2 linked regions of the Spartinivicinus poritis genome follow. The protein of the gene in region 2 interacts with the protein of the main gene of each other region in a pairwise test. Links are inferred from orthologs where the notes say so. Each region holds a gene or a part of one and is shown on either strand. Other genes may lie near its edges.

The links.
Region 1: the proteins of ptsN (region 2) and trkA interact in binary tests that used the Escherichia coli proteins (3 or more experiments, as listed by UniProt). The link is inferred for Spartinivicinus poritis from one-to-one orthologs.

What each region holds. Positions count from the first base shown.
Region 1 is NZ_JAPMOU010000024.1:84,103-97,176, forward strand. Bases 730-3,635 are described here. They hold trkA (Trk system potassium transporter TrkA), read right to left. Parts: upstream 2,917-3,635; coding sequence 1,543-2,916; downstream 730-1,542. Other genes in these bases: ORQ98_RS17755 (TrkH family potassium uptake protein), read right to left, coding at 730-1,524; rsmB (16S rRNA (cytosine(967)-C(5))-methyltransferase RsmB), read right to left, coding at 2,965-3,635. Outside these bases: more of ORQ98_RS17755, read right to left, coding at 76-729; more of rsmB, read right to left, coding at 3,636-4,272; fmt (methionyl-tRNA formyltransferase), read right to left, coding at 4,272-5,234; def (peptide deformylase), read right to left, coding at 5,369-5,878; ORQ98_RS17780 (LysM peptidoglycan-binding domain-containing protein), read left to right, coding at 6,506-7,534; DNA-processing protein DprA, read left to right, coding at 7,619-8,797; purE (5-(carboxyamino)imidazole ribonucleotide mutase), read left to right, coding at 8,950-9,456; L-threonylcarbamoyladenylate synthase type 1 TsaC, read left to right, coding at 9,473-10,027; hemF (oxygen-dependent coproporphyrinogen oxidase), read left to right, coding at 10,228-11,136; aroE (shikimate dehydrogenase), read left to right, coding at 11,163-11,981; ORQ98_RS17810 (response regulator), read right to left, coding at 12,018-13,074. UniProt on the Escherichia coli protein: Part of the constitutive potassium transport systems TrkG and TrkH. May regulate the transport activity of TrkG and TrkH systems. Binds to NAD(+) and NADH.
Region 2 is NZ_JAPMOU010000001.1:333,539-349,951, reverse strand. What follows is about bases 13,153-16,008. They hold ptsN (PTS IIA-like nitrogen regulatory protein PtsN), read right to left. Parts: upstream 14,884-16,008; coding sequence 14,422-14,883; downstream 13,153-14,421. Other genes in these bases: ORQ98_RS01465 (RNA polymerase factor sigma-54), read right to left, coding at 15,394-16,008; hpf (ribosome hibernation-promoting factor, HPF/YfiA family), read right to left, coding at 14,907-15,215; rapZ (RNase adapter RapZ), read right to left, coding at 13,422-14,273; ORQ98_RS01485 (HPr family phosphocarrier protein), read right to left, coding at 13,153-13,416. Also shown: ORQ98_RS01535 (chemotaxis protein CheB), read right to left, coding at 1-769; ORQ98_RS01530 (hypothetical protein), read right to left, coding at 1,253-1,903; ORQ98_RS01525 (valine--tRNA ligase), read right to left, coding at 2,627-5,410; ORQ98_RS01520 (hypothetical protein), read right to left, coding at 5,588-6,268; ORQ98_RS01515 (DNA polymerase III subunit chi), read right to left, coding at 6,299-6,730; ORQ98_RS01510 (leucyl aminopeptidase), read right to left, coding at 6,826-8,319; LPS export ABC transporter permease LptF, read left to right, coding at 8,616-9,749; LPS export ABC transporter permease LptG, read left to right, coding at 9,742-10,809; ORQ98_RS01495 (RDD family protein), read right to left, coding at 11,064-11,522; mgtE (magnesium transporter), read right to left, coding at 11,562-12,917; more of ORQ98_RS01485, read right to left, coding at 13,147-13,152; more of ORQ98_RS01465, read right to left, coding at 16,009-16,413. UniProt on the Escherichia coli protein: Seems to have a role in regulating nitrogen assimilation.

The sequences.
Region 1 (13,074 bases), on a different replicon or contig from region 2:
GAGCTTATGTGAAATAAGTGACTGAAATTTATTATGAAAACAACAAAGCAGAAACACTATTCGAGAAGGATAAAATTAGCGGCGCCAGAATGTTGGGGTTAGTAGTACCAACAAGGTAAAAATCTCCAACCGTCCTAACAACATCGCAAAGCTTAAAATCCATTTAGAAGCATCAGGCAAATTACTGTAATTAACCGTTGCTTCACCTAAAGCAGGCCCGAGGTTGTTGATGCAAGATGCGACGGTGGAAAAGGCTGTTTTTAAATCCAAACCGGTTGCTACATTTGCTAAAAATAGGGCGATAAACAAAAACACATAAGCTGAGAAGAACCCCCAAACGGCTTCGATGACTCGTTCTGGAATGGCATTGGAGCCTAACTTGACGGGAATAATGGCATTGGGATGAAGCAGCAGTTTTATTTCTCTAAGACCCTGTTTGAAAATAAGCAGGACCCGAATCATTTTCATGCCACCTGCAGTTGAACCAGCGCAGCCACCTGCGAAGCTAAGCCAGAGTAGCATGTAAGGTAAAAATACTGGCCAAACCGAAAAGTCTGCAGTCCCAAAGCCTGTTGTAGTGGCAATCGATACAACCTCGAAAATGCCATATCTTAACGAGTGGGCAAAGTCATAGGAATTGGTGATAAATAAAATGAGAACAGTTATCAGACAAGTGCAGGCAAGCACAAGTAGATAGGTTTTTACCTCAGGGTCGGACAAGTAATGTTTAAAACTACGATGACGCCAGGCGAAAAAGTGTAGGGCAAAGTTAATGCCTGAAATAATCATAAAAATGACAATGATAAATTCAGCACCCACTAAATCGAAGTCACCAACACTGCCATCTCGGGTTGAAAACCCACCAATAGCAACTGTAGAAAAGCTATGGCAAATCGCATTAAATAGATCCATGCCAGCTAACCATAAAGCAAGGCAACAAGTGACGGTTAGGCTAAGGTAGATATACCAAAGGGCTTTTGCTGTTTCAGTGATTCGAGGAGTAAGCTTGGTGTCTTTTATAGGACCTGGAGTTTCTGCTCGATATAACTGCATACCACCAATGCCAAGCATAGGTAATATAGCGACGGCTAATACTATAATACCCATGCCGCCTAACCACTGGAGTTGTTGGCGATAAAATAAAATGGATTTGGGTAAATGATCTAGCCCAGTAATGACTGTTGCCCCGGTGGTGGTCAGCCCTGATAGTGACTCAAAAAAAGCATCTGTCACTGATAAATTAAGCTCATCTAACAGGTAAAGTGGAATTGCCCCGAAACTGGCCAGTACCGTCCAAAATAAAACAGTGACTAAAAACCCATCGCGAGTGCGTAGTTCGTTTTTTGAACGAAATACAGGTAGCCATATACAACACCCGCTGACTAATGTGATAAGAAAGGCGTCTAAAAAAACAGCAACTTCTTTTTCACCATAAATTTGCGCAACAATTGCGGGAGGTAGCTGCGTAATGCTAAACAGCATTAATAGTATGCCTAACACTTTTGAGATAGTAGAAAAGTGCATGGGTAAGAAATTCCTGATTTAGAAGAACGTTAGGCCAACCTGGAAAAGGCGCTCTACTTCTTTAATTCGGCGCTTATCAACCAAAAACATAATCACATGGTCATCAGACTCAATAACAATATGATCGTGGGCAATTATCACTTCTCCATTACGCACAATGGCACCAATGGAAGTACCTTCAGGTAATGGAACTTCACCAATTTTTTTGCCAACCACTTTCGATGACTTTTCATCACCGTGGGCAATTGCTTCAATGGCTTCTGCAGCACCACGACGTAAAGAGTGTACATTAACTACATCACCCCGTCTTACATGGGTGAGCAAGCTACCGATGGTGGCTGTTTGTGGAGAAATCGCAATATCAATTTCACCCCCTTGAACTAGATCTACATAGGCGGGGTTATTAATAAGGGCCATTACCTTTCTTGCACCCATTCTTTTGGCCAGCATCGCTGACATGATGTTGGCTTCATCATCATTGGTTAAGGAGCAAAAAATATCGGTTTCTTCAATGTTTTCATGCAGCAATAAATCTTTATCAGAGGCATGACCATTGAACACCAGGGTTTTATCCAGCCGTTGGGAAAGTTGATGACAGCGGTCGATATGTTTTTCGATAAGCTTAACGTTGTAATGATTTTCTATATTGGAGGCCAGGCGCTCTCCAATATTACCGCCCCCAGCAATAATAATGCGCTTGTAGTTTTCATCTAGCCGGCGCATTTCACTCATCACATCACGGATGTGTTTTCTTGCAGCGATAAAAAATACTTCATCATCAGCTTCAATAACCGTGGTACCTTCTGGCAAAATGGGAGTGCCGCGCCGGAAAATAGCCGCTACTCGGGTATCTACCGAAGGCATGTGCTCGCGAATATAACGTAACTCCTGACCAACTAGCGGACCACCGTAGTAAGCTTTTACTGCCACTAATTGCAGTGCACCATCGGCAAAGTCAACCACTTGCAATGCACCTGGGTGTTCAATTAATCGCTGAATATAGTTAGTAACGATGCGCTCAGGGCTGATGATGACATCCACTGGAATGACATCATTTTGAAATAACTCAGGGTGTGATAGATAAGCGTTCTGACGGATACGCGCAATTTTGGTGGGGGTGCGAAACAAAGTGTAAGCCACCTGGCAAGCAATCATATTTTCTTCGTCACTATTGGTGACGGCTACCAGCATATCAGCATCATCAGCACCAGCCTGCTTTAATACGTTCGGGAATGAGGCTCGCCCTGTAATCGAGCGAATATCTACCCGGTCCTGCAACTCGCGCAGTCGCTCGGCATTAGTATCAACAATGGTGATGTCGTTGGCTTCGCTAGCCAGGTTTTCTGCTAATGTACCGCCAACCTGGCCAGCCCCCAATATAATGATTTTCATCTGCTAAAAGCTTATTTGTTGTTATTACCGTTATTTGATAATGCAAGTCTAGGTTTTTAACAAGCAGGCGTAAAAGAAACCGTCATGACCGTTGATCTGTGGTAGCAATTGTCTGCCGGTACCCGTATCGATACCCCAGTTAGTATCAATAGGGCTGAGTGCTGCATCAGCCTGATTTTCAAGAAAATCTAACACTACTTCAGCATTTTCTTCTGGAATAACCGAACAGGTGGCATACACCAGTCGTCCCCCAGGTTTCAGTAATTGCCATAGTGCAGTGAGAATACTTTGCTGAGTAACGGCTAAATTATCGATATCATCAGGTCGTCTAAGCAGTTTAATATCTGGGTGACGTCTGATTACCCCAGTGGCAGAGCAAGGTGCATCTAATAAGATACGATCAAACTCGCGTCCATCCCACCAGCTGAGTGGTTTACTGGCATCTCCCTCTACTACTTGGCAGTTAAGATCAAGCCGGTGCAGATTTTCCTTCACTTTCCCTAGTCGCTGTCCATCAACATCCAGTGCAATCACTTCGGCTAGCTCTGGCTGCGTCTCTATAATATGGCAAGTTTTTCCACCAGGGGCCGCACAGGCATCAAGCACTCGCTGACCAGGCTGTAAATCTAATAAAGTGGCAGAAAGCTGTGCTGCTTCATCTTGTACACTCACCAGGCCTTCACTAAAGCCTGGGATTTTCAGTACAGGGACAGGCTGTTTAAGAGTGACGGCAGACTTTGCAAACTGACATGGAGTTGCTTCAATGCCAGCTTCATTACATTGGCTTAAGAAATCATCACGAGTTATTTTGCTTAGATTAACCCGCAGAGTCATGGGGGGATGGCTGTTGTTAGCTTCAATAATTTGTGGCCAATGATCAGGCCAGTGATGAATAAGTAACTCGCGGAGCCAATCAGGGTGCGAAGTTAATGTTTCTGGGGTTTGATCAGCTTGTTCCAGCAGTTGCTGTTGTTGGCGCTGAAACTGCCTTAATACACCATTAACCAAACCCTTTGCCCAGTTTTTTTTCAGTAGCTGACAGGCGCCTACTGTTTCACCAATGGCTGCATGGGCTGGAATGCGGGTATAAACCAGTTGGTATAAGCCAAGTAATATCAATGCAAATATATCAGCATCTTTACTTTTTAGCGGCTTTGACAGTAACTGCTTGCTACACGATGAGAGTCGAAAATACCAACGTAGCGTTCCGTAGCACAGCTCTTGCAATAGGCTGCGGTCTCTGGGTGCTACCTGTTGGCTAAATTGGGGTAGTATCTGGCTAAGTGACTGGCCTTGATTAATAACTTCTTTAATGGCTTTAGCTGCAACCATTCGCACCGGCTGATGGTCTGACATTAGCTTAACTTAACCCCCGGTTGAAACTTCTCTTTGCGACTATTCAAAAGTTCTTGAACACTCATTGATTTACTATTGGGAAGCTGTAGCTTAGTTATACATAACGAACCCTTACCACAAGCAATATTTAACCCTTCTTTATTGGCAGAGATAATAGTGCCGGGTGCCTGATCAGAGCTATTTACTGAAGAAGTGGCTAAGGGCTTGGCTTCCCAAATTCGAATACGTTGGCCATCAAGTTCAGTAAAAGCAACTGGCCAAGGATTGAAAGCCCGAACTAAGCAGTCAAGCTCAGCTGCTGATTGTTGCCAGTCAATATGGGCTTCTTGCTTGGAAAGCTTATGTGCATAGCTAGCATTATCATGGTCCTGTACTTGTGGTTGTAATTGACCATCAGCTATCTGTTGTAATGTATTGAGTAGTGCAGGTGAGCCGATTTCAGCCAATTTGTCGTGTAGTGAACCACCTGTTTCTTGATCAGATATGTCACATTCACTGATCATGAGCATGTCACCAGTATCAAGCCCAACATCCATTTGCATAATGGTGACGCCGGTGGTGTTGTCACCTGCTGCAATTGCTCGTTGAATGGGGGCAGCACCTCGCCATTTAGGTAATAGAGAAGCATGGACATTAATACAACCAAAGCGGGGTGTTTCTAGAATGGCTTTTGGCAGTAATAAACCATAAGCAACCACTACCATCACATCAGGGTTAAGACTGGCGAGCTCTTCTTGAGCTTCTTCTGATTTTAAACTGGTAGGTTGAAATACAGGTATTTGATGGGCTTCTGTTAACACTTTCACAGGGCTTGGGGTTAGCTTTCTGCCACGGCCTGATGGGCGATCTGGCTGAGTGTAAGCGGCGATAACTTGATGCTGGCTATCCAGTAAAGTCTGTAAATGGATAGCTGCAAACTCTGGGGTACCGGCGAAAACGATGCGTAGTGGCTTTGTGCTCATGGAATCTTGGTTATAGTTAAATAAAAAAGGGTTGTCGCTTGGCAACAACCCTAAATCGATAAATCTATATCAAGACAGCTTCATATGGCAACTAGTTAGTGTAATAGCATTTTAAGACACTGAGCCTTTGACTATTAGGCTGTTTGTAAACGGTGCTGTTTTTCTAGCTTCTTCTTAATTCGGTTACGTTTTAATGGCGATATATAATCAACAAACAGTTTGCCATTAAGATGGTCAATTTCGTGTTGAACACATACTGCTAACAAACCTTCACACTCCATGGTGAATTGCTCGCCATCCAGGTTTAGTGCGGTGAGCTTAATTCTTTCTGGACGGGTGACATCCTCGTAAAAGCCAGGCACTGATAAGCAGCCTTCCTGCATGTGGTCAAGCTTGTCAGTTAATACTTCAAACTCAGGGTTGATGAGTACATAAGGTTGGCTTTTGTCTTCAGAAACGTCAATAACGACTAATCGTTTATGCACATTTACCTGAGTAGCTGCCAGGCCAATCCCTGGTGCTTGGTACATGGTTTCTAGCATGTCATCGGCTAGCTTACGAATAGAGTCGTCTACTTTTTCTACCGGTGTTGCTTTGATTCTTAGACGTGAATCAGGAAACTCTAAAATATCTAAAACGGCCATTCTGCTTGATATCCTCGAAAATCGTTATAGCTAATTTTATTGTTGATAAGCTAGCTTGGCAATGACTGAAAAGCGAACACTTAACCCATCATAAAGAGATCACTCTAGGGTCTTAAATAGAAAATCTAAAGTTTAGAGTACTATTCACTATATCAGTTGCTAATATGTAATTATGCCAGCTTATAAGAGTGGCTTATTTCACAAAATTTGGTGTTGATACCCTGTATTCCTTTAATGAGTGCGCTATATTGCGCATAGAGAGTGTGAACAGTTTCTAATGCTATAAGAGACTTGTTATAGATAGTTGGCATATTGTCTGACTATTTTCTTTAATAAAATAGCTTAAGTGACTGTTTGTAGCTGAATCTGGGTGCTGTGCAAGACAAGCGTTTTACTTGTTAGCTGACTGTTGTGATTAACCAGCGCAGTGAACAGTTTGGAGAGGGGGAGTCTTTGCTCCAATCGTTAGTTGTTTACAGCAGTAGTCTGAATATTTCTGTGGTTTGGTGAAATCTTCGGACTAGTATATTTGAAATGAAATAATCAATGCTGCTTGTTTTCCCTTTTTTACAGGGTTTAAACGGGTAGTGAATGCCAACATGATAAGTAATAATAAAGGATAACACCATGAGGAAATCGCTTCTTGGGGTTGTTTTTTCCTGCCTGGTCAGCTTTTCAACCGTGGCTGCTGAAAATCCCATCCGAGCTGATCATCCTAACTCTTACACCGTAAAAAAAGGTGATACGTTGTGGGATATAGCTAACCGTTTTCTAACAAAGCCCTGGATGTGGCCTGCAATTTGGCACGTAAATCCAATTATTAAAAACCCCCACCTTATTTATCCAGGAGACCAGATAAACTTGGTTTATATTGATGGTAAACCTTATCTGACTATTGGTAAACGAGGGGCTGGGGGAGTGATTAAGCTGAGCCCGAAAATTCGTAAAACTCCAATTAAATCGGCGATCCCTGCTATTCCATTGAATGCTATTAATAGCTTCATGGACAGAAGCCGTATAATTGATGATGAAGAAGTTATTGAAAAAGCTCCGTATGTCATTTCTAGTCGACAAGAGAGGATTATTAACGGCGTCAATGACCTCATTTATGCTCGTGGCGAATTTAAAGACGATGCATCAGCTTATGGTATCTTCCGTCGTGCAGAGCGATTTACTGACCCAAAAACTAATGAGTTTTTAGGCGTGATGGTGATGGACATTGGTGTTGGAGAGATTAAAGACGTTGCTAATGATATTGCCACTATCAATATTACTGAGAGTAATAGTGAAATCAGAGTTGGCGACCGGATGCTGGAAACGGAAGAGCGTCGTCTGCAACCAGTTTTTCACCCCAGCTCACCTAAAAAAGATGTGGAGGGAGAAATTCTAGCTGTGGTTGGCGGGGTTAACCAAATTGGTCAGTTTGATAATGTGGTTATTAACCGGGGTACGCGTGATGGTTTAGAGACTGGTAATATCATGACTATTACCACAAAGTTAACCATTAAAGACCATGTGACTAAACAATATGTTGAAATGCCACCTGATGAAGTGGGCTTATTGATGATATATCGCCCGTTTGAGAAAGTAAGTTATGCAGTGGTATTAAAGGCGACACAACCTATTAAAACGGGAGATGGTGTCATTAACCCTTAAATAGACCCTACGCTTTGGGTATAGCCATTTCATAAATTCTGGGGCATATTTTGCCCCATCCCTCCCTGCTAAAGAACAGAAAACGTGTCTAAACAAATAACATGGCAAAAGCTGTCAGATTGGGTGTTGCTGCACTCTGTAAGCGGTGTTGGTGCCAACCGTTTTAGCCAGTTAGTAGCACGGTTTGGTAGCCCCACACAGGCATTACAGCAACCTGCTAGTAAATTGTCTGATTATTTACCCGCTAAAAGTATCGAAATAATACGAGAGATTCAGCAAGGTGCGGGTAAAGAATATGACCAGCTGCAGTCATTGCTGGTAAAAACGGAGCAGTGGCTAGAACACCCCAACCACCATCTTATTGCCTGTATTGATGAGTGCTATCCGAGAGCTTTTAACCATCTCACTGACCCGCCTCCTTTATTATTTGCTGTTGGTAATCCTGATTTATTAGAGCTGCCACAGCTATCCATTGTGGGTAGTCGACATCCATCCAAAAGTGGAGAGGAAAATAGCTATCACTTTGCTAACACTATGGCGAAAGGGGGCTTTACTATTACCAGTGGCTTGGCAGATGGCGTTGATGCCGCTGCCCATAAAGGTGCTTTAGATGCAGAAGGGCATACTATAGCCGTCGTTGGTACTGGTTTAGACTTGGTTTATCCTGCTAAAAATAAAGCACTAGCTGAACGAATTAGCCAAGATGGCTTATTAATTTCTGAATTTCCTTTAGGCACCAAACCACAGGCAAGTAATTTTCCTCGTCGTAACCGTCTGATCAGCTGTCTAGGGCTGGGGGTGCTAGTAGTTGAAGCGGCATTACAGAGTGGATCGCTAATTACGGCACGTTTGGCTGCAGAGCAAGGGCGAGAGGTGTTTGCTATTCCTGGCTCTATTCATAATCCACTTAGTAAAGGGTGTCATCAATTAATTCGGCAAGGTGCTAAGCTGGTTGATAGTGTCGAACATATCTGGGAAGAGCTAAAACATAGCTTAAATACTTACTCTGCTGTTAGAGAGCTGAGCATAGCTGTAGCTGGTCAAGAACCAGAAGAGCAGCCAGTTATTCAGTCATTAGAGCTGGAAGACCCTAATCAACAGCAGGTTTTAGATGCTATTGGTGATGAAACCACTTCTATGGATATGATTATGGCGCGTACAGGGCTAGCTGCCAATGATGTCAATAACCTGGTGCTAGAACTGGAAATGCAGGGTTTTATTGCTGCTGTGCCAGGTGGAGTGGTACGAAACCCTACTCAGTAATTTTAAACGCTGGTGAGTTTTTATAAAATGCCCACCAGAAAAATATAAAATGAGATTACTAATAAAACCTAACCAACTGGTTAGTCTTGCATCCCTGATTGGAGTGGGGTAATTTGCGTTTTTTTCGCTGACTAGCTAATGAGGTGCTAATTATGGCTAAGCCTTTTGTGGCCATTTTAATGGGGTCTGATTCAGACTTTCCAAAAGTTGAAGCAGCAATTGGAGTTTTGAAAAAACTATCAATTCCTTATGAAGTGCGAGTCCACTCAGCTCATCGTACTCCAGATGCAACTCATCAATATGTTACAGGTGCTGATCAGCGTGGCTGTGCTGCTTTTATCGCTTGTGCAGGTATGGCTGCCCACTTAGCAGGTGTAGTTGCCTCTTTAACTGTTAAGCCAGTTATTGGTGTGCCAATTGATGCAGGCCCACTAGATGGCTTAGATGCATTGATGTCTACAGTACAAATGCCAGGTGGTATTCCGGTTGCGACAGTAGCAATTGGTAAAGCGGGTGCTAAAAATGCTGGCTACCTTGCTGCACAAATTATTGCCGTATCTGACGTTGATTTAGCTGAGCGCTTAAAAGCTGATCGTGCAGAAAATGCTAAAGAAGTGTTAGCAAAAAACGAAGCTTTGCAAAAGCAGCTAAACGGCTAACATCTTCTTATTCATTATGACAGCTGATGTATTTCAGATCGCCGTGAGTGCTATGCACGGCGGCGGTGTCGTGGCTTATCCTACTGAAGCAGTTTGGGGACTTGGTTGTGACCCCTGGCAGCAGCCAGCAGTAGAGGAAATCCTTAAGCTGAAACAGCGCCCTATGGAAAAAGGGTTGATTATGGTTGCAGCTGATATAAGTCAGATTGAGCCATTAATTAAGGCTGTGACAGCCGAACAATTGACACAGCTTAAAACAAGTTGGCCTGGCCCTGTCACCTGGCTAATGCCTGATCCAGAGAACTGGGTGCCCCAATGGGTTAAAGGGGAACACAGCGCTGTTGCAATACGGGTAAGTGATCACCCTATTGTAACGAAGCTTTGTCGATTGATAGGAAAGCCAATTATCTCCACTTCAGCTAATTTAGCTGGTGAGCCAGAACTAAAGACTGAGCAGGCAGTTAGGCAACAGTTTGGTGATAAGCTGGATGCAGTTGTTTCTGGAGAGCTGGGTAATCAGACTAAGCCATCGCAGATTAGGGATCTGATGACTAACCAAATATTACGATAATACCCTTCGCGAATGAATCTTAGGCTTTGTTATCGTCGCTCTTCACCCCAGTCATTTATTACACATAAACTCCTGGGGCTTTATCGCTTGATGGCCTCGCCTAAAATGTCCTTCGCTGTGGGTAACTTTATTCTTGATGGTCATCTCTCCTTCCGATTAAATATACTTCTTGTAAGAATTCCTCAATATTGGATGCGATTGTGACTCAGCCAGATATTCAAGCCGTTAAAAATTACCTTCTTAACTTACAAGACAATATTTGTCGTGTATTAGAGCAGGAAGATGGTGAAGCGAAATTTCAGCAGGATGAATGGCAAAGAGAAGGAGGAGGCGGTGGCCGTACTCGGGTGATTAGCAATGGCGCTGTCATCGAAAAGGGGGGCGTTAACTTTTCTCATGTATTTGGTGCAGGCCTGCCTGCATCAGCAACTGCTGCAAGGCCAGAATTAGCGGGACGTAGCTTTCAGGCATTGGGGGTGTCGTTAGTTATTCATCCTCATAACCCTTTTGTGCCGACTTCTCATGCTAATGTTCGCTTCTTTATGGCGGAAAAACCTGGTGCCGATCCGGTGTGGTGGTTTGGTGGGGGGTATGATTTAACGCCATACTATGGTTTTGAAGAAGACTGTAAACATTGGCATCAAACGGCCAAAGAAGCCTGTGAGCCTTTTGGCAATGATGTTTATCCTCACTATAAAAAATGGTGTGATGACTACTTTTTCTTAAAACATCGTAATGAACCAAGAGGTGTTGGTGGGTTATTTTTCGATGATTTAAATGAGTGGGGGTTTGCAAAAAGCTTTCAGTTCATGCAAAGCGTAGGTGATAGCTATATTAAGGCTTATCAGCCAATTGTAACAAAGCGTAAAAATCAGCCTTACAACGAACAACAAAAAGCTTTTCAGGAGTACCGTCGTGGTCGATATGTAGAATTTAATTTGGTATACGACAGAGGAACGCTATTTGGTTTGCAGTCTGGTGGTAGAACAGAGTCGATTTTAATGTCGTTGCCACCGAAGGTTCGTTGGGAGTATAACTGGCAACCACAGCAAGAAAGCTTGGAAGCTGAGCTTTATGAGAAATTTTTAATTCATAAAGAGTGGGTATAGAGCGGCTATAGAGAGGAGAGTAAACCATGACAGATCAATATGCAGTTGTTGGTAATCCTATTGCCCATAGCAAATCTCCCGCTATTCACCAACGGTTTGCAGCACAAACCAACCAGGATTTAACTTATAATACGCTATTAGCACCACTAGACGCTTTTGAACAAACAGTAAAAGACTTTTTTGCTCAAGGTGGTAAAGGCCTTAATGTAACAGTGCCATTTAAACAAAATGCTTGGCACTATGCTCAACAGTTAACTGATGCAGCTAAGCGGGCTGGGGCAGTCAACACTCTTTGGCTTGATCAAGAAAATCAATTGTGTGGTGATAATACAGATGGCGTGGGCCTGGTAACTGATTTAGAAATTAACCAGCAAGTAGTACTGAAAAATAAAAAAATACTGATTTTAGGTGCGGGTGGTGCAGTTAGAGGAGTATTAGAGCCAATCATTTCTAAACAACCCGCCAAAATTACTATTGCTAATCGAACCGTAGCAAAAGCAGATAAGCTGGCTGACGATTTTGCTGACTTAATGGCAATGGAAGCTGCTAATTTTAGCGCATTGAGTGAAACCTTTGATATTATTATTAACGGTACCTCTGCTAGTTTGCATGGTGATATTCCGCCATTACCAGATGTGGTTATTGGTCCGCAGACTATATGTTATGACATGATGTATAGTGCTGAAGCAACAGCATTTAACCAGTGGGCTAAGCAAAAAGGATCACAAAAGCAAATTGATGGTTTAGGTATGCTGTTGGAACAGGCTGCTGCTGCGTTTTACATTTGGCGTGGTGTTAATCCAACGACAAAAAATGTTATAGAAAAAATTAGACATGAATTGTAGGGGGGATGCCCCTACATTTGTATACTGAAGTGTGCTCTATAATAACCAGCGCTTCAATACTTGTTGGAGTTGTTCTAGTTTAACAGGCTTGGTTAAATAGTCATTCATTCCAGCAGCTAAATATTCTTCCTGATCACCTTCCATGGCATTGGCTGTTAAGGCAATAATAGGTAGCTTGGACAAGTTTTTACGACGAATTACTTTAGTTGCCTCTATACCATTCATAACAGGCATTTGAATATCCATGAGTATTAAAGATAATTCTTCAGAGTTAATGATATCAATGGCTTGCTGGCCATTCTCAGCTTTTAAGCAGGTAAAGCCGAGCTTATTAAGCATTTTAGTTGTGATCATTAAATTAGTTGTATTGTCATCTACAACTAAAACAGGTGCAAGTGAGGGTAATTGCTCAAGTATGGATGAAGAGCTTTGCTCTTGTTCATCTCGTTCGTAAATATAGGGTTTTCCTAGTAGTAAATTAATGAAAGTATTAGGTCTGAGTGGTTTCAGTAAATTATATTGAGCTAGAGGAAATAATTTATCTTTGCTTCTATGTGGCCATTTTATAGTAATCACTGAGTATTGCTGTAACTGTTCAGCAGAAGATAAACTTTCTAAATCCTGTTCACTGATAATATCTAAGTCTAGCCAAATTTGTGCGATCTTTATTTTTTTTAGTTTACTTAATAACATAGTTATATTTTGAATGAATATAACTTGCCTGTTGCATGCCTTACATTGAACTGTGAACATCCTTTGTAAAATATTATCTGTTACCCAAACAATCACAGGGACTTTGGTATATTGAACCATGTGCCAGCCTTCAACAACAGGAGGTAAACTGACTGAAAACCAAAATGTACTGCCTTTACCCTCTGTAGAGGTAAAACCAATATTACCCTGCATTAGCTGTACTAAGCCCTTAGAAATAGCTAGGCCAAGCCCTGTTCCTTCAATGGGTTTATATTTAGCATCATGAGCTTGTTCGAATTCAGTAAATAACTTTTTCTGATTGTCTTTGGTTATACCTCTGCCTGTATCTTCTATTGAAAAAAGTAAAGTTGATGTGTTTGAGTTTTTTTTTAGCTCTTTG
Region 2 (16,413 bases):
GCAGCACAATGATATCTGTAAATCGACCTTCATTGGCTTCCAAGGAACCCAGTGCAATTTGTTGGGTGGCCTTGATGGTGCGCTTGGAATATTTAATTAACGCATCAGGAATTTCATCTGTCGGTAAGGAAAGATCAACACATTTGGTTTTGTTGGCATTACGTGGCATGCTATCGAACTTGCAGCAGTCAAGATTTTGGGTAATGACAAAACCCCCACTATCATGAATAAGTTTAATGCCTTTACTGCCATCGGAACCACTACCGGATAGGATAATCGCAATGCTTTTATCTTGATAAGTCTCTGCCAGTGAACGAAAGAACGTATTGATTGGCATATTGATGGTATCGCTATGTTCTCGTTCAGTGAGCAATAATTTACCATTTGAGACAATCATTTCTTTTTTAGGAGGGAGTAAGTAGATGTTGTCTTTTTCAACTGGCATTTGGTCTTCAGCAATATGAATCGGTATGTCGGTTTTTCTCGCTAATAGCTCATTCATTAAGCTCTTATAATCTGGTGACAGGTGTTGAATGATGATAAAAGCCATACCTGTTTGTAATGGCATGGCTCGGAATAACTCTTCTAATGCCTCTAAACCGCCTGCTGATGCACCAATACCTACGACATATTCAGGCGCTTTTGTTGGTAGTATTGCAGGTTGCTCTTTGTCCTGACTTTGTTCAGTTGTTGTTTTCGTTTCATCTACTACTATATCTGAAGAGTTGGCAGCATTAATTCTTACATCTTCCTTGCTTTTATCTTCCATTAGAAGGGTTTCCTTTAATATTGATATTGATCCAGAATTTGACTGAGCTGCTCAATATGTATGCTGCATGACTATTTTCTTATAATTGCTGCCACATTATCCTTCTTGTTAAGTATTATCTAACATTCAGGCTAATATAAGTGCTATTTCACTCCTATGTATGGCATTAAAACATGTAATATACCGTACAGGCATAAAAAGTATGCATAGTGATCCATGTATTTAAGTATTAGTTTGTTGATGATTAATGGTTTGATTTTAGACTGTTGAAAATAAGTAAACTTAAGAATATAGGAGTATAGAGTGGTGTATAATGTTAAATTTTTATGATGAAAGTATAGTTATTATAGGAAGATATTGTGACAATAAGCCTTAAAGGCTTTTTGTGTAGGGTATAAACAAAAGGCTACTGGATTTTTTTGATGTTGTTAGGCCCCTTTATTGGGGCCTTTTCTATCTGTGAAAAAGTATACAGTGTGATATTTACAGTTTACGGATTTTTGCGGTATTGGGAAAACGGCCTGGGCAGGAAGTGCTGCTGCCTCTGCCAGTAATTACATAACCGTTAGGTAAAGGTGAAACTGAGCACATAGTATCTACTCTACTTGGCACTTTTATTCGCCATAAATTCGGGAAACGGTGTGGGCAAGAGGTGCTGCTAGCTTCACTGGTGATAATATAATTATCAGGTATTTTAGAAACTTTGCAGATAGCTTCAGAGCTTCCAGGTTTTTTTATTTTCCAAACGTTAGGAAAACGACCAGGGCAAGAAGTGCTTGAAGCTTCTGCTTTAATGACATATCCATTGGGTATGTTGGAAACTTTGCATACACTTTCAGAATTGCCTGGTTGTTTGATAATCCACATATTGGGGAAACTACCAGAACAACGTGTACTTGAAGCTTCTCCAGTAATTACCCAGCCTGCTGGTACTCGTTGATTTTTACATATCCGCATACTGCGAGAAATAATAGAGTTTACCGTTTCCACTTGATCTTGATTAAGGGGTTGAAGTTCTTCTTCACTTAATAATTCAATATCCGGATCCCACTCATAATCTGTTGCGGATGCATACTGAGGTAAAACGGTCATTAACGTTAAAGCAATAGTTGTTTTAACTATATTCTTTTTCATTTTATGAGTCCTATTCTAAGAAGGGAGGTGTATTAGCCAGAATTGTTAGAATTTATAATATCTGGTGGCGTGTTCAGGCTAGAGCTAAAAAAAAGAATAATCAATATAGACAAACGTATAATGTTTTTTACTTGCTTGGCTTTTTTTGTTATAGATCAATGGAAATAGCTGTTTTAATTTAAAAGAGTTAAATTGGAATGGTTTTAGCAATTATTAAAAATTAATTAGAATTGTCGTTTTGTTTGAGAGTTTTAATTCGTAGTCGTAGATGTACATTTTCAGCTACTAGTAAAGTAATGGCAATTAAAATGAAAATTTCAAAGAATATTGATTGACCACTACTGCTCCAAAATAACCAGGCTAGTAATATCATAATGATGGCAGTAATCATGAACAGAAATCGATCTGCCATCAGCTCAATATATTTTTTCATGTCCTTTGTCTTTTCTACTTTGACAGCTGTTTCAATTTGTCATTATTAGGGTAAGTGTAGCGTAGGAATGATAGGAGAGTGAAAGAGCGGGTGGGGATAATCAATAAGTAAAGAAAGGGGAGGGTGTTGCAAAAGGTGAGAATAAATATGGATTAATAGGATATTCTTCCACCGCGCTAAAGGCCATTCATGGCCTTTAGCGCTTTAGCTGTTCCTGACAGCAGTTCCAGAACACCCTATCACCCCATATTTTCCAGCTTTCGCGACACTGTCCAAAGTGTTGTAGAATCTTATAAAGCTTCTATGCTGGCTTTTTGCTCCAACAGTTTTTGTTGTGCAGCCTGTGTATCTGCTAACTTGGCTTTTTCTTTATCAACCACTTGAGCAGGTGCTTTATCAACAAAATTCGGATTATTCAGCTTGCCTTGTAAGCGGCTGAGTTCTTTATCTAATTTGTCGATTTCTTTGCTTAAGCGAGCAAGCTCAGCTGATTTATCAATTAAATCAGCCATTGGTACCAGCACTTTCATGTCGCCTACTAGCTGAGTCGCTGAAGTCGGGGCTTCGTCAGTGCTTTCCAACCAAGTGATTGACTCAATATTGGCCAGCTTTTGCAGATAAGTTTGGTTGGCTTCTAAGCGCGCTTTATCTTCAGCGGTGCCATTTTGTAGTAACACTGGCACTAGCTTTTTCGGGCTGATATCCATTTCGCCACGGATATTTCTCACCCCAACCAAAACGCCTTTGACCCACTCAATATCAGCCATGGCTTCCTGATCCAGTAAGCTGTTATCAGCTTCTGGGTAAGGCTGCAGCATGATGGTATCACCCTGTTTGCCTGCTAATGATGCCAAGCGTTGCCAAATTTCTTCGGAGATAAATGGCATAAAGGGGTGTACCAGACGTAAAGTGGCTTCTAATACCCGAACCATGGTACGATGAGTGCCTCTTAATTGAGCGTCACTCGCCGTTTTGTCATAAATGACCGTTTTTGATAGCTCAAGGTACCAGCTACAAAATTCATCCCAAACAAACTGCTGGATTGCATTGGCGGCATGATCTAAGCGGAAGGACTCAACTGCTTCGGCAACCTCTTGCTCGGCTTGTTGTAAGCGTGAAATAATCCAACGATCAGCCAAGCTTAGTTCAACGTCACCATCATTCTGCCCACAGTCTTCGCCTTCAGTATTACTCAAGACCAGCCTTGCGGCGTTCCAGATTTTGTTGCAGAAGTTGCGATAGCCTTCCATCCGGCCCATGTCGAATTTAATATCACGGCCGGTTGAGGCTAATGAACAGAATGTAAAGCGCAAGGCGTCTGTGCCATAAGGAGCAATCCCTTCTGGGAAGTGTTTGCGAGTGGATGCCTCAATGGATTTTTTCATATGAGGCTGCATTAAGCCGCTGGTGCGCTTGTTTAATAAGTCATCAAAGCTAATACCGTCAATTAAATCGAGTGGGTCGAGTACATTGCCTTTCGATTTAGACATTTTTTGACCATCCTGATCGCGAACCAACCCATGTACATACACTTTCTTAAAGGGGATTTCTCCACGGAACTTTAAGGTCATCATAATCATCCGGGCAACCCAGAAGAAAATGATGTCAAAACCAGTGACCAATACATCCGTTGGGTGAAATTCTTTTAATTCAGGTGTTTCATCTGGCCAGCCCAGGGTTGAGAAGGTCCACAGCGCAGAAGAGAACCAGGTATCCAGTACATCGTCATCCTGACGAAGCTTAACCGTTGGGCTAATTTGGTGCTTTTCCCTAACTTCAGCTTCATCACGCCCTACATAGACATTGCCATTTTCATCATACCAGGCTGGAATACGGTGACCCCACCACAACTGACGGCTAATACACCAGTCTTGTAAGTCGCGCATCCAGGCAAAGTAGGTGTTTTCCCACTGCTTAGGTACAAACTCGATATCCCCATCTTCAACTGCTTTGATGGCAGGCTCTGCCAGTGGGCCTACTTTGACATACCACTGATCAGTCAGATAAGGCTCAATAACTACACCACTTCTGTCTCCACGGGGTACTTTCAGCTTGTGGTCTTCGATTTTTTCCAGTAGACCAGTAGTTTCAAAATCAGCAACGATTTGTTTGCGGGCAGCAAATCGTTCCATGCCACGGTATTTTTCGGGTACTTCATTATTGAGGTTGGCATCAATGGTTAGGATATTAATCATTGGTAGCTGATGACGTTGGCCAATCTCATAGTCATTAAAGTCGTGGGCAGGGGTGATTTTTACACAGCCTGTGCCGAATGCTTGATCCACATAATCATCAGCAATAATAGGGATGCGGCGGCCAGTTAATGGTAATTCAATAAACTTACCTACCAATGCCTGGTAACGTTCATCTTCGGGGTGGACGGCAACAGCTGTATCACCGAGCATGGTTTCTGGGCGAGTGGTGGCTACTACAATATGGTCTTTACCGTCAGCGGTTTTTGCGCCATCAGCTAGCGGGTAGCGGAAATGCCATAAGTGGCCATTTTCTTCTTCCGAAATAACTTCTAAGTCAGATATTGCCGTATGTAGTTTAGGGTCCCAGTTAACCAGTCGTTTGCCTCGGTAAATCAGGTCTTCTTCATACAAACGAACAAACACTTCTTTTACTGCATTCGATAAGCCTTCATCCATGGTAAAGCGTTCGCGGGACCAATCGACAGAAGCGCCCATTCGGCGTAATTGTTCAGTAATTGTACCACCAGATTCGGCTTTCCATTCCCAGATTTTTTCCAGGAATTTTTCTCGACCAAGATCTAAACGGCTAACACCTTGCGCTAATAATTGGCGCTCCACCACCATTTGGGTAGCAATACCAGCATGATCAGTACCCACCTGCCATAGGGTTTTTTGACCTTTCATTCGGTGGTAGCGAGTCAAGACATCCATAATAGTGTCTTGAAAAGCGTGTCCCATGTGCAAACTGCCTGTCACATTGGGGGGAGGAATCATTATAGAGTATGGCTTTCCTTCACCCTGAGGAACGAAATAGCTTTTCTCTTCCCAGGTTTTATACCATTGGCGCTCTAATTCATGTGGCTTAAACGTTTTATCCATGGTGATACTTATTACCGGTTGCCTTTTAAATGGGTAATCTTCAACAGTTAAGGATTATACATAAGGTATAACCTTTCAGTTAAGAGGGGTAGCTGAAAGGAAACAACTAATTAAGTTAAGAGTACTTCTAAAATGAAAAAATATTATTTTTAGTAGTGCCCTTGAGTAAGGGTGGGACTAAGATCTGCTAATAATTTGATCAATGATGTCGCTTATTTCTGCGCGCATGCGCTTGTGGAATTCTGCTTCAATTTGCGGAATAAACTCATCAATGAGTTCTTGTAGCACAATTTCGCTTTGCATTTCCAGCTCTTGTCGTAATTTATTACGAACACCATCATCCAGACTTTTAATTCTTCTTAAGCTGCTGGCTGATTGTTCGCTTTGAAACTGGCTTTGAGAAACAGAATGATTGGCTGTAGAAGTGGTTGGTTGGCTTGCTTTTTTGTGGTTGGTTGTTAGCTTATGTTGTACATGTGCTGTTTTAACACTGTCAGGAATAAAGGGATTATTCTCATTGATATTATTTTGAGCGGGTGCTCTCGAAGCAGGCTGCTTAGTTTGGTGACTCTTAGCTCGACTTTGCTGAGTAGATTTTGCAGTCGGTGTTGTTAGGGTTGGTATATCGGTGGTGGGCTTAGCTTGTTGGGCTACTTCACTGGGCTGTTGGTCTTTATTCAAAGCTGAGTCTGCTATGTCATTTAGGGTGGGTATGTCGGTTCGCTCTAAAGAATTGGAGGAAGGGGAATGCCCTTGCTTATTTTTAGAGCGCCCTGACTCAGTTAATTGCCGGTGATCAGGCTTACCTGTGCCATTAGGTTGTTTAGAGTTTGGTTTAGTAAAGTAAAGCTTGGCCATACAGCAGTAATACAAATAATTTAATAAGTGCTAACTTCGAATATTGTGACTGTGTAAAGAATACCCCTTGTCTCGATAGCTTTTGAAGTTCTGGCGTGCAGTTTTGCGACTTATGCCATCTCCTGCAACAATTTCTGCAACTCGCTCAAATTGATCAACAAATGAAGGTACTGTGTCAGTCAAGTTAATTAGCAGGCTGGTTGATGATAATGGCGGCAGTTGCCAGCCAATCTTTACTGGGCAGGGTGTCTCATCATGCTTGGCTACTAACTGGTGTGGAATGAAACTATCTTCACGAAAGGACCATAGTAGCTCATCAAGCATTTCTGCTTCTTCATGCCCATTAGTATGAATATAGACTGACTTGGCATGTTTGATGGCTTTTTCAGTTAAACGGCAACAAAACTGTTGGCGAGCGGCTGGTTGTTGGTCAGGCAATATATAGAAATCAATACGTGTCATGCTAAGTGGGTATCATGAATATGTAACAGAGGTTGGCCGACAGGGTATCGGCCAACTGAAAGTCGGACAACAGAGAGTCTACCAACCTTGCATTACTACTTAGTTTGGTTGATTAAATACTGCACAAGCAAACTAACAGGTCGGCCTGTGGCACCTTTTTTATCACCTCTCAGCCAAGCACTACCAGCAATATCCAAGTGGGCCCAATGGTATTTCTTAGTAAAGCGAGCTAAAAAGCAAGCTGCTGTTACTGACCCAGCTTCTGGACCACCGATATTTGCCATATCAGCAAAGTTGCTGTCTAACTGCTTTTGGTAAGCATCCCAAAGAGGCATAGGCCAGATTCTGTCATAACTTTCATCACTGGCTTTTTGTAGTGCCTTAGCCAGCTTTTCATTATTGCTGTACATGCCTGATGCATGACTACCGAGTGCAACCACACAAGCACCAGTTAATGTAGCAATATCAATCACTGACTCAGGCTCAAATTTTTCAGCGTAGGTTAATGCATCACACAATACCAGTCGTCCTTCTGCATCGGTATTAAGAATTTCGATAGTTTGACCTGACATTGAAGTTACTATGTCACCGGGTTTAGATGCATTACCGCTGGGTAAGTTTTCTGCTGCTGCCACGATAGCGACAACATTAATGGGCAGTTTGAGCGCAATAACACTGCTGATTGCACCAAACACACTGGCTGCACCACACATATCAAACTTCATTTCGTCCATACCTTGGCCAGGCTTCAGGCTGATACCACCACTATCGAAGGTAATGCCTTTGCCCACTAAAACATGGGGTTTGTCACCTTTGTTGCCACCGTTATATTCCATGACAATTAATTTGGCTGGCTCCTTACTGCCCTTGCCAACAGATAAGAAGGAGCCCATGCCCAGTTCTTCCATTTCTTTTTCACCAAGTACTGTGGCTTTTAGCTTGGTTTCATCCTTGTCCAATTGTTTGGCTTGTTTCGCTAGATAGCTGGGGGTGCAAATATTGCCAGGTAAGTTACCAAGGTCACGCGCTACATTAATGCCTTTGGCAATAGCAGCTGCTTCTTGGGTAGATTGCTCAAGGGCTTTGTGGGTAGATGTAGGGGCAAGAAAAATCAGTTTTTTAAATTTGTTTTTGGTTGTTTTGGGTTTGGTTGATTTTAGCTGGTTAAACTCATACTGACTGGTAATAGCCAGTTGTGCCGCAGTGCGAACTACCCAGGTTTTTTCGCGGTCTGCTAAATGAATATCAGCTAAGGCAAGAACTGCTTGTTTTAAGTTGAGCTGATTCAGTGCAGCAAATACAGCTGATAGTGACTTAATTAAATCATCAGTGGATAATTTTTTGTTTTGCTCTCCTGCACCAAAAAGTAAAATACGTTTGGCTTTGACTTCACCCAGTTGTGGCATAACCAGTGTATCACCTGGTTTTCCTGCAATATCACCTTGTTTAATAATGTTGTGTAATTGTCCCTTGGCTGCTTCGTCGAGGGCTTTTCCGGTGTCGCTTAACTTTGAGTTTTCGAATACCGGTATCACTAAGCAATCAGTGCTGATAGTGGCAGGTTGTGTGTTTTTGATTAGAAATTCCATGAAAACCCCACAAGACAAATTTATCGCTTTGTTGGATAATTAGCAGCCTTTGCCAATGGCTACTGAAAAGTGGCTGGGCATATTGCCCAATTAATATCAGTTGGAATGGCAGTGCTGTGAGCTAATTGTTTGACAAACCCTATTAATTTAAGTGTTTGAGTGTAACAGAGTCTGCTCTTGATTGCTTATATACAGGTTGATCTTGTCAGGGGGATGAAAGTTTTCGTCGCGCAATTGTAAAGAAAACGCTGTCATAGGTATTGGGTAGTATTTGGAGAGTAAGTTAGGAGAGCCAGTTGATTATCTTCCGCTACTTAGCAAGAGAAGTTTTTACAGCCATGTTGGCTGTTAGCGGTGTACTGTTACTTATTATTATGAGTGGCCGCTTTAACAAGTACTTAGCACAAGCTGCTTCAGGGCAACTGAGTGCTGATTTTTTATTTGTCATTATGGGCTATCGACTGCCTGAGTTTTTAGAGCTGATTATTCCCTTAGGTTTGTTTATTGGTATTTTGCTCGCCTATGGCAGGCTTTATATCGAAAGTGAAATGACAGTGCTGACTGCTTGTGGGGTTAGCCAAACCAATATTTTAACCCAGACACTAGCTCCAGCTGCAGTTGTTGCCTGCATAGTAGCGCTACTTGGATTGGTTGTTACGCCATGGGGAGCAAAAAATGTTGAAGAAATCTTTGCAAAACAAGATGCACTGACTGAATTTGAAACGTTGGCTCCAGGCCGCTTTCAAGAGCAAGAGAATGCTGGTCGGGTAACTTACACCGAGCGCTTGTCGGAAGACAGGCTACAAATGGGAGATGTATTTATCTCTCAGAAAAATGGAGCCATCGGCAAGCGGGGAATCACGCTACTCTTGGCTGATGGTGGTGTACAGCATGTTGAGCCACAAACGGGTGCCCGCTATTTGATTCTAAACAAAGGTTACCGTTATGACGGCACTCCTGGTCAGGCGGACTTTCGTATTACTGAGTACGATACTTACGGTATAAAAATGCCAGAAAGTAAGGCCAGTAAAGAAACGGATAAAGTTAAAGCCATAGCCACCAGTGAACTGATAGGCTCTAGTGAGCTTAGTCATGTCGCAGAGCTGCAGTGGCGATTGTCATTACCAGTGCTGGTATTTATTGTCGTATTACTGGCTGTGCCATTAAGTAAAGTGAATCCACGACAAGGGCGTTATTTAAAATTATTGCCTGCTATTTTGACTTACTTGGTGTACTTGGCACTATTAATTGGTGCTAAAGGTGCCGTTGAGGATGGGAAAATTCCTCCAGCAGGGTTATGGGGGGTGCATGGGCTATTTTTGCTTGTTGCGATGTTAATTTTGGCTTATGAGCCCTTCCAGATGAAAAGGCGACAGCAAAAACAGCTGAAGCAAGCTGCAGTAGCATCAGAGGTGGCAGAAGATGAATAAGATTGACCGTTATATTGCCACTAGTGTCCTGAATGCTACCTTTTTGGTGCTATTAGTGATTGTATCGCTGGATATGCTCTTTGCTTTTGTAGCCGAGTTAGCCAGCATGAAAGCCAGTTATCAGTTGCTAGAAGTACTACAGTATATTGGTTTATCCATCCCTAACCGTATTTATAAATTTATTCCTTTTTCTGCGCTGATTGGTTGTTTGGTTGGCTTAGGAGCATTGGCCAGCAATAGTGAGCTGGTAGTCATGCGTGCTGCAGGGGTATCACTCTGGCGAATCGTGTGGGGAGTCATGCAGCCAACGTTGCTGACTATTTTAATTGGTATTTCCATAGGTGAGTTTGTGTCACCTTATACTGAACAGTTAGCAGATAGTGGCCGAGCAATTGCCCGTAGTAAAGATGGCTCTTCATCTCAGTTCAGTCAACAAGGGGTGTGGCATCGGGAAGGCAATGAGTTTATGCATTTAAATGCCGTAGAGCCTGGTGGTATCGTGCATGGAATTACCCGCTTTAAATTTAATGATAAAAAAGAACTGTTAGAGGCTAGTTTTGCTGATCGTGGCATCTTTAAAGGTGATTATTGGCTATTGCAGAATATTCAGTCTAATCAGTTTAAAGGTGATCGTGTAACCACTGAGCGGCTACCATTTTTGCAATGGCAAACCAGCTTGTCTATGGATCTGCTTAATGTCGTAGTGGTAAAGCCGGATGATTTATCAATTCGCGGTTTAAGCACTTATATTGATTACCTTAGCCAGCAAGGGTTGAATGCAGGTGAGTATCAGTTAGCATTTTGGCGAAAGCTATTGCAGCCTGCAGTTATTATCGGGTTAGTACTGGTGGGTATCTCTTTCGTGTTTGGGCCACTCCGTTCTGTCACAATGGGGTTACGTATTTTTATTGGAGTAATTGTTGGGTTTTCTTTTAATATCTTCCAAGAGTTACTTGGCCCATCCAGTTTGGTATTTGGCTTCTCGCCGCTAATTGCTGTGATTGTGCCACTACTGTTGTGCTTTACGGTGGGTGGGATTTTACTGAAAAGGGCAGGGTAGCTACTTGCCTAACCTAAGTTTGGTGTTGTTGTAAAGAGTGCTTTGGGGCTCTTCTTCCTTTGAAGCTGCAGCAAAAGCTGTTCCCCCCTTTGATAAAGGGGGGCTAGGGGGGATTTAAAGTGATCGTAGTTTGTGAGCTATCTCCGCTTTATTTACTTGTAAAAATCCCCCTCAATCCCCCTTTTTCAAAGGGGGAAGCTAACTAACTCACCTGCTTCTTGCAGCAGCCTAGTTAAAAAAGACAGGTTTAATAATTATTTCTTATTTTTCTCCAGTAATACGACTTCTGTTTTCGCCGCATAGTCGTAAATCGCTTGGTCTTTTGGGTCAAATAAAACCCACAAAATACCGATGCCACCTAATATACAGCTGGGGATGCCTGCGATAAAACGAATCAGGCATTGCTTGAGACTGATGGTTCTTCCTTCGTAGTTGACGACCATAATTCGCCAGGCAATCATTCCTGGTGTTTGACCACTTCTTCGCCAGAAATAAGCATAAAAACCAAAAAAGCCTATAAGTAAAATAGCGCTTAAGTCCCACTTAAATCCCACTGCAGTGGCTTTAGCTTCTCCCACCAAGGTAATACTTAGCCATAGATGAAGGCCTGATATAACAATAGCGATAGCAACTAACAGTAAACTGTCGTATATCATAGCGGCTAGCCGTCGCCAAAGGGGAGCGGAGCCTATAGATGAAAGTGTTTGAGTCATGAAAAATCGTCAACTGCCTGTAACTAAGTCAAAAACGTGTTAAGTCAAAAATAAAGTAGCTAGACCTAAAAATGAGATATAGCCTACAACATCTGTAACAGTGGTTAAAATTACGCTACCTGCCAGTGCAGGGTCAATTTTCAAGGTTTTTAAAATAATGGGCAGTGCGGCTCCTGATATAACAGCAACTACTAGATTAATAATCATTGCTGCAGCAATAACTGTTGAAATAATCCCATCATCGAACCAAACGTAGGCAACCCCCGATACAACCAGTGCCCAAATCAAACCATTCACCAGCCCAACTATACATTCGCGGTTAAGTAGCCAAAACGTGTTAGATTTACCGATTTGGCCCAAGGCCATTGCACGAATCACCAAGGTTAAGGTTTGGCTGCCAGCGATGCCACCCATGCTGGCTACGATTGGCATTAATACCGCTAATGCAACCACCTTATCAATAGTCTCTTGAAACATACCAATAAAGGCAGAAGCAACAAACGCTGTAATAAGGTTAATACCCAGCCAGACTGCCCGGCGCTTAGCTGTTTTCATGGCGGGCGCGAAGGTATCTTCATCATCTTCTAAGCCAGCCATGCTCATGAGTGAGTGATCTGCTTCCTCACGAATAACATCTACAACATCATCGATGGTGATCCGCCCCAGTAGTTTGCCACCATCATCAATAACGGGAGCCGATACCAGGTCTTGCCGCTCAAACAGTTGAGCAACTTGGCTGGCAGGTGTCATGGCATTGATGGGCTCAATATCTGTATTCATCACTTCACGAACAGTGATTGATGGGTTGGTGGTCAGCAGCTTATTAATTGGTAATACACCAATAAACGCATCCTGACGGTTAACTACTAATAAACTATCCGTCATTGCTGGCAGCTCATCATGGCGGCGCAGGTAACGTAATACCACATCAAGCGTATTGCTGGGGCGGATGGTGATCGTATCCGTGTTCATTAAACCACCAGCAGTATCCTCTGGATAAGACAGGATATGCTCGACACGAGCCCGATCCTGAGCATCCATAGAAGACAACACTTGTTGGGTGATTGCGTCTGGTAATTGCTGTAACAGGTCGGCCAAGTCATCGGGATCAAAGCCTGTGGTAATTTCTGCCACTTCAGCTGCATTCATTTGATCCAGGAAGTATTGGCGGACGTCATCACTGAGCTCCTGCAGTACCTCGGCTTCTTGCTCTTTCTCAAGTAGTTGCCATAGCAAGCCTCTGACCTTAGGAGGTGAAGACTCAATTAAATGCGCGGTATCTGCTGCAGGAAGGCTATTCAGCATTCGTTTGACAGGCGAAGAGATCCCTTGATCCAGCGCTAGGCTTAGTTCTTGTAGTTGATCCTCTGATTTTCCGAGTTGTTGTGTGGACATCAGGTAATCCTATTGCTGAGTGCAGCTGGCTTTAGTGCCGCATCCTATAAATAAGTGGTAGTTAGCAGTTTATGGCAGGCTTCCTTCACTCTTATTTATAGGATGTAGTACTAGTTACGTTAGTTACTGATTGGCGGGCTAGTTTACCTGAAGAGCCTGGCTACTGGTATTGTGGATTGTAGCCAGTTTTATAGGTGATTCCAGAAGTCTGGTGCTGGTAGTGAAAAAGTTATTCGCCTTCATCAAAATAGTTATTGATCAATTGAGTAATGGCCTCAAATGCTCTTTTTTCATCTTCACCATCAATTTCAATATCTAAAATTGTCCCTTTACTGGCTGCTAACATCATCACTGACATAATGCTTTTGCCGTCTACCATTTTTCCATCTTTGCCGAGTTTGATGGAGCTGCCAAAAGCGGCAGCAGTAGACACAAACTTTGCTGCAGCTCGGGCATGTAAGCCTAGCTTATTGATGATTGTGACTTTTTCTTGAATCATGGAGCTTAAGGCAATTCTCGATGACGTACTTGAACATTTGGCCACTTTTCACAAAAGTAAGTAGCGAGTTTCTCACTGATATAGACTGAACGATGGTGACCACCCGTACACCCAAGAGCAATAGTAATATAACTTCTATTATTTGCTTCAAAGCACGGCAGCCAACGTTCTACGAAGCGTTTAATGTCATCAAACATATCCAACACTTGTTGTTGGGAGCCTAAAAACTCTTTTACAGGCTCGTCTAGCCCTGAATATTGCCGTAAATGGGTGACCCAGTAGGGGTTTGGCAAACAGCGTACATCAAACACATAGTCTGCATCAATGGGGATTCCTTTTTTAAAGCCAAATGACTGAAATAGTAGTGCCATGCTGCTATGTTGCTTGCGAGCAACGCGCTTGCTTATGGTGTCCCTTAGTTCATGAAGTGAAAGCTGGCTGGTATCAATGGTCAAGTCAGCCAGTCGAGCAATGGGCTCTAGCACTTCTTTTTCTTTTTTGATCGCCTCATCTAATGAGCATTGCTGGCTGGATAATGGGTGTTTGCGTCGGGTTTCACTGAAGCGCTTGAGTAAAGTGGCATGCTCTGCATCAAGGTAAATAATTTCGGCTTCGATTTTTTGTTCTCTAAGCGCATTCATGATAGATGGGAAGCGCCTTAAATCCTGAGAGATATTTCGAGCGTCAATACTAATAGCAGCCTTATCATAGAGAGGCTCTTTTTCCATTTCTTCAACAAAGGCAGGGAGTAAGCCAGCAGGCATATTATCAATGCAATAATAGCCTTGGTCTTCAAGTACATGTAAGCCTGTACTTTTGCCTGAGCCTGAGCGGCCACTAATTATTATTAACTTCATAAATACGCAGAGTGTTTTGTAAATTCTTACTATAACAGAGTTTAAATGATATACGGCAGTTAATTAAATAATAGTCGCCAGAAGAGTGCTTCAAGCGAATATCATAAGAACGCTCACTGCAAATGAATAGAGACAAGCGATGGTAAATTTATGCAGTAGGAACGCTTTGGATTGCTACATCAAATAAGTCTGGATTAGTGTCTGCTTGGCGCAAGTTATTGCGGTAGCTTGAGTTTTCAAATCGAGTGGCTAGCTCTTGTAGGATGGCGAGGTGCTCATTAGTGGCTTCGGCAGGAACGACCAGGGCAAAAATAACATCCACAGGGTGTCCGTCTATTGCGTCAAAGTCGATGCCTTCTTCCAGTTTTAGCAGGCAGGCAAATGGCTTGTGGCAGCTTTCAAGGCGACAATGGGGAATGGCAATCCCATTCCCAAAGCCTGTGCTCCCTAATCGCTCACGGTTGATTAAGTTATCAAACAGCTCGTTAGCATCAATATCACTGGAATACTCGGCTAATAGGTTGGCAATAAGCTGTAAAACACGTTTTTTACTCCCCCCTTGCACCCCGGTAAGGGTGCATTGCGGGAGAAGGAATTGTTCGATTTTCATGCTTTTTAAATAAGTAAACTACTTTAACGAATACTGGCTCCCTGGAGTCGATCCAGGGTTTTCTCTTTATGCTTGCTGAGTTGCCGGCCTAGTTTATCACTAAGTAAGTCAATTGCTGCATACATATCTTCAGATTCTGCTGTGGCGGCAATATCAGCACCTCTTACATGCAAATTCGCTTCTGCTTTTTGGCGCAGTTTTTCGACACTTAGGGTGATTTGCACGTTAGTAATGCTATCGTAATGGTTTTCAATGCGATCGAGCTTTTTGATGACATATTGGCGCAACGCATCAGTCACTTCTACATGATGACCACTGATGTTAACTTGCATGCAACGACCTCCTAATAGGACTTAATGGTTGTTAACCAGCTTCACTTAATTGTAAGGCTGATTGTCAACTGCTTCATTACTGAGTGTAATGCCAGCAGATTTGGTATTGCTTGTTGCTAGTCAATATAACGCATGGTTGAGCGCTAATCTGTTTGATACCTCTACACATGCATCCACTTCATACCAACCGCTTTCGTTCGTTAGACGGTGGGATGGATAGGGATTCACGATATTTGGCAATCGTTCGTCTTGCCACCTTGATACCTTGTTCTTCCAGTAAGCTGGCAATTTTGCTGTCACTTAATGGTTTTTTAGGGTTCTCTACTGATACTAACTTTTTAATGATAGCTCGGATAGCCGTAGATGAGCATTCTCCGCCTGATGAGGTGCTGACATGGCTTGAGAAGAAATACTTCAGCTCAAAGATGCCTCTTGGCGTATGCATGTATTTTTGGGTAGTTACTCGAGATATAGTAGATTCGTGCATACCCACTGCTTCGGCGATATCGTGCAGGACTAATGGCTTCATTGCCTCTTCGCCATACTCTAAAAAACCACGCTGATGTTCAACTATGCGAGTTGCTACTTTCATTAGTGTTTCATTACGACTTTGTAAGCTTTTTAAAAACCAACGGGCTTCTTGCAAATGGTTTTTCAGATAAGTGTTGTCTGAGCTGCTATCAGCTCGCTTAACCAATGATGCGTAATTATTATTTATACGTAGTTTAGGCGTGGCCTCCGCATTAAGCTCTACCAACCAGCGATCATTATGCTTTCTGACAAATACATCAGGAATTACATATTCTGTTTCAGATGGCTGGATGTCAGCGCCAGGCTTTGGATTAAGGGCTTGAATCAACTTGATGCTTTCGGCTAGTTCTTCTTCTTTAAGTTTAGTACGACGCATAAGCTGGTTGTAGTCATGATGACCCAGTAAACCTAAGTGTTTGGCTACAATCAATCTAGCGTTATCAAGAAAAGGGGTGTCTTCAGGTAAGTGAGACAGCTGAATTTGTAAGCATTCCTGTAAGCCTCTTGCTGCCACACCAACAGGGTCAAAGTGTTGGAGGCGTCTTAAGACTATTTCCACTTCCTCTTGGGATATTTCCAACTCTGGGTCCAGGCCTTCCCAAATCTCTTCAGTGCTGCAACTGAGATAGCCATCATCATTGATCGCATCAATGATAGCAATTGCTAC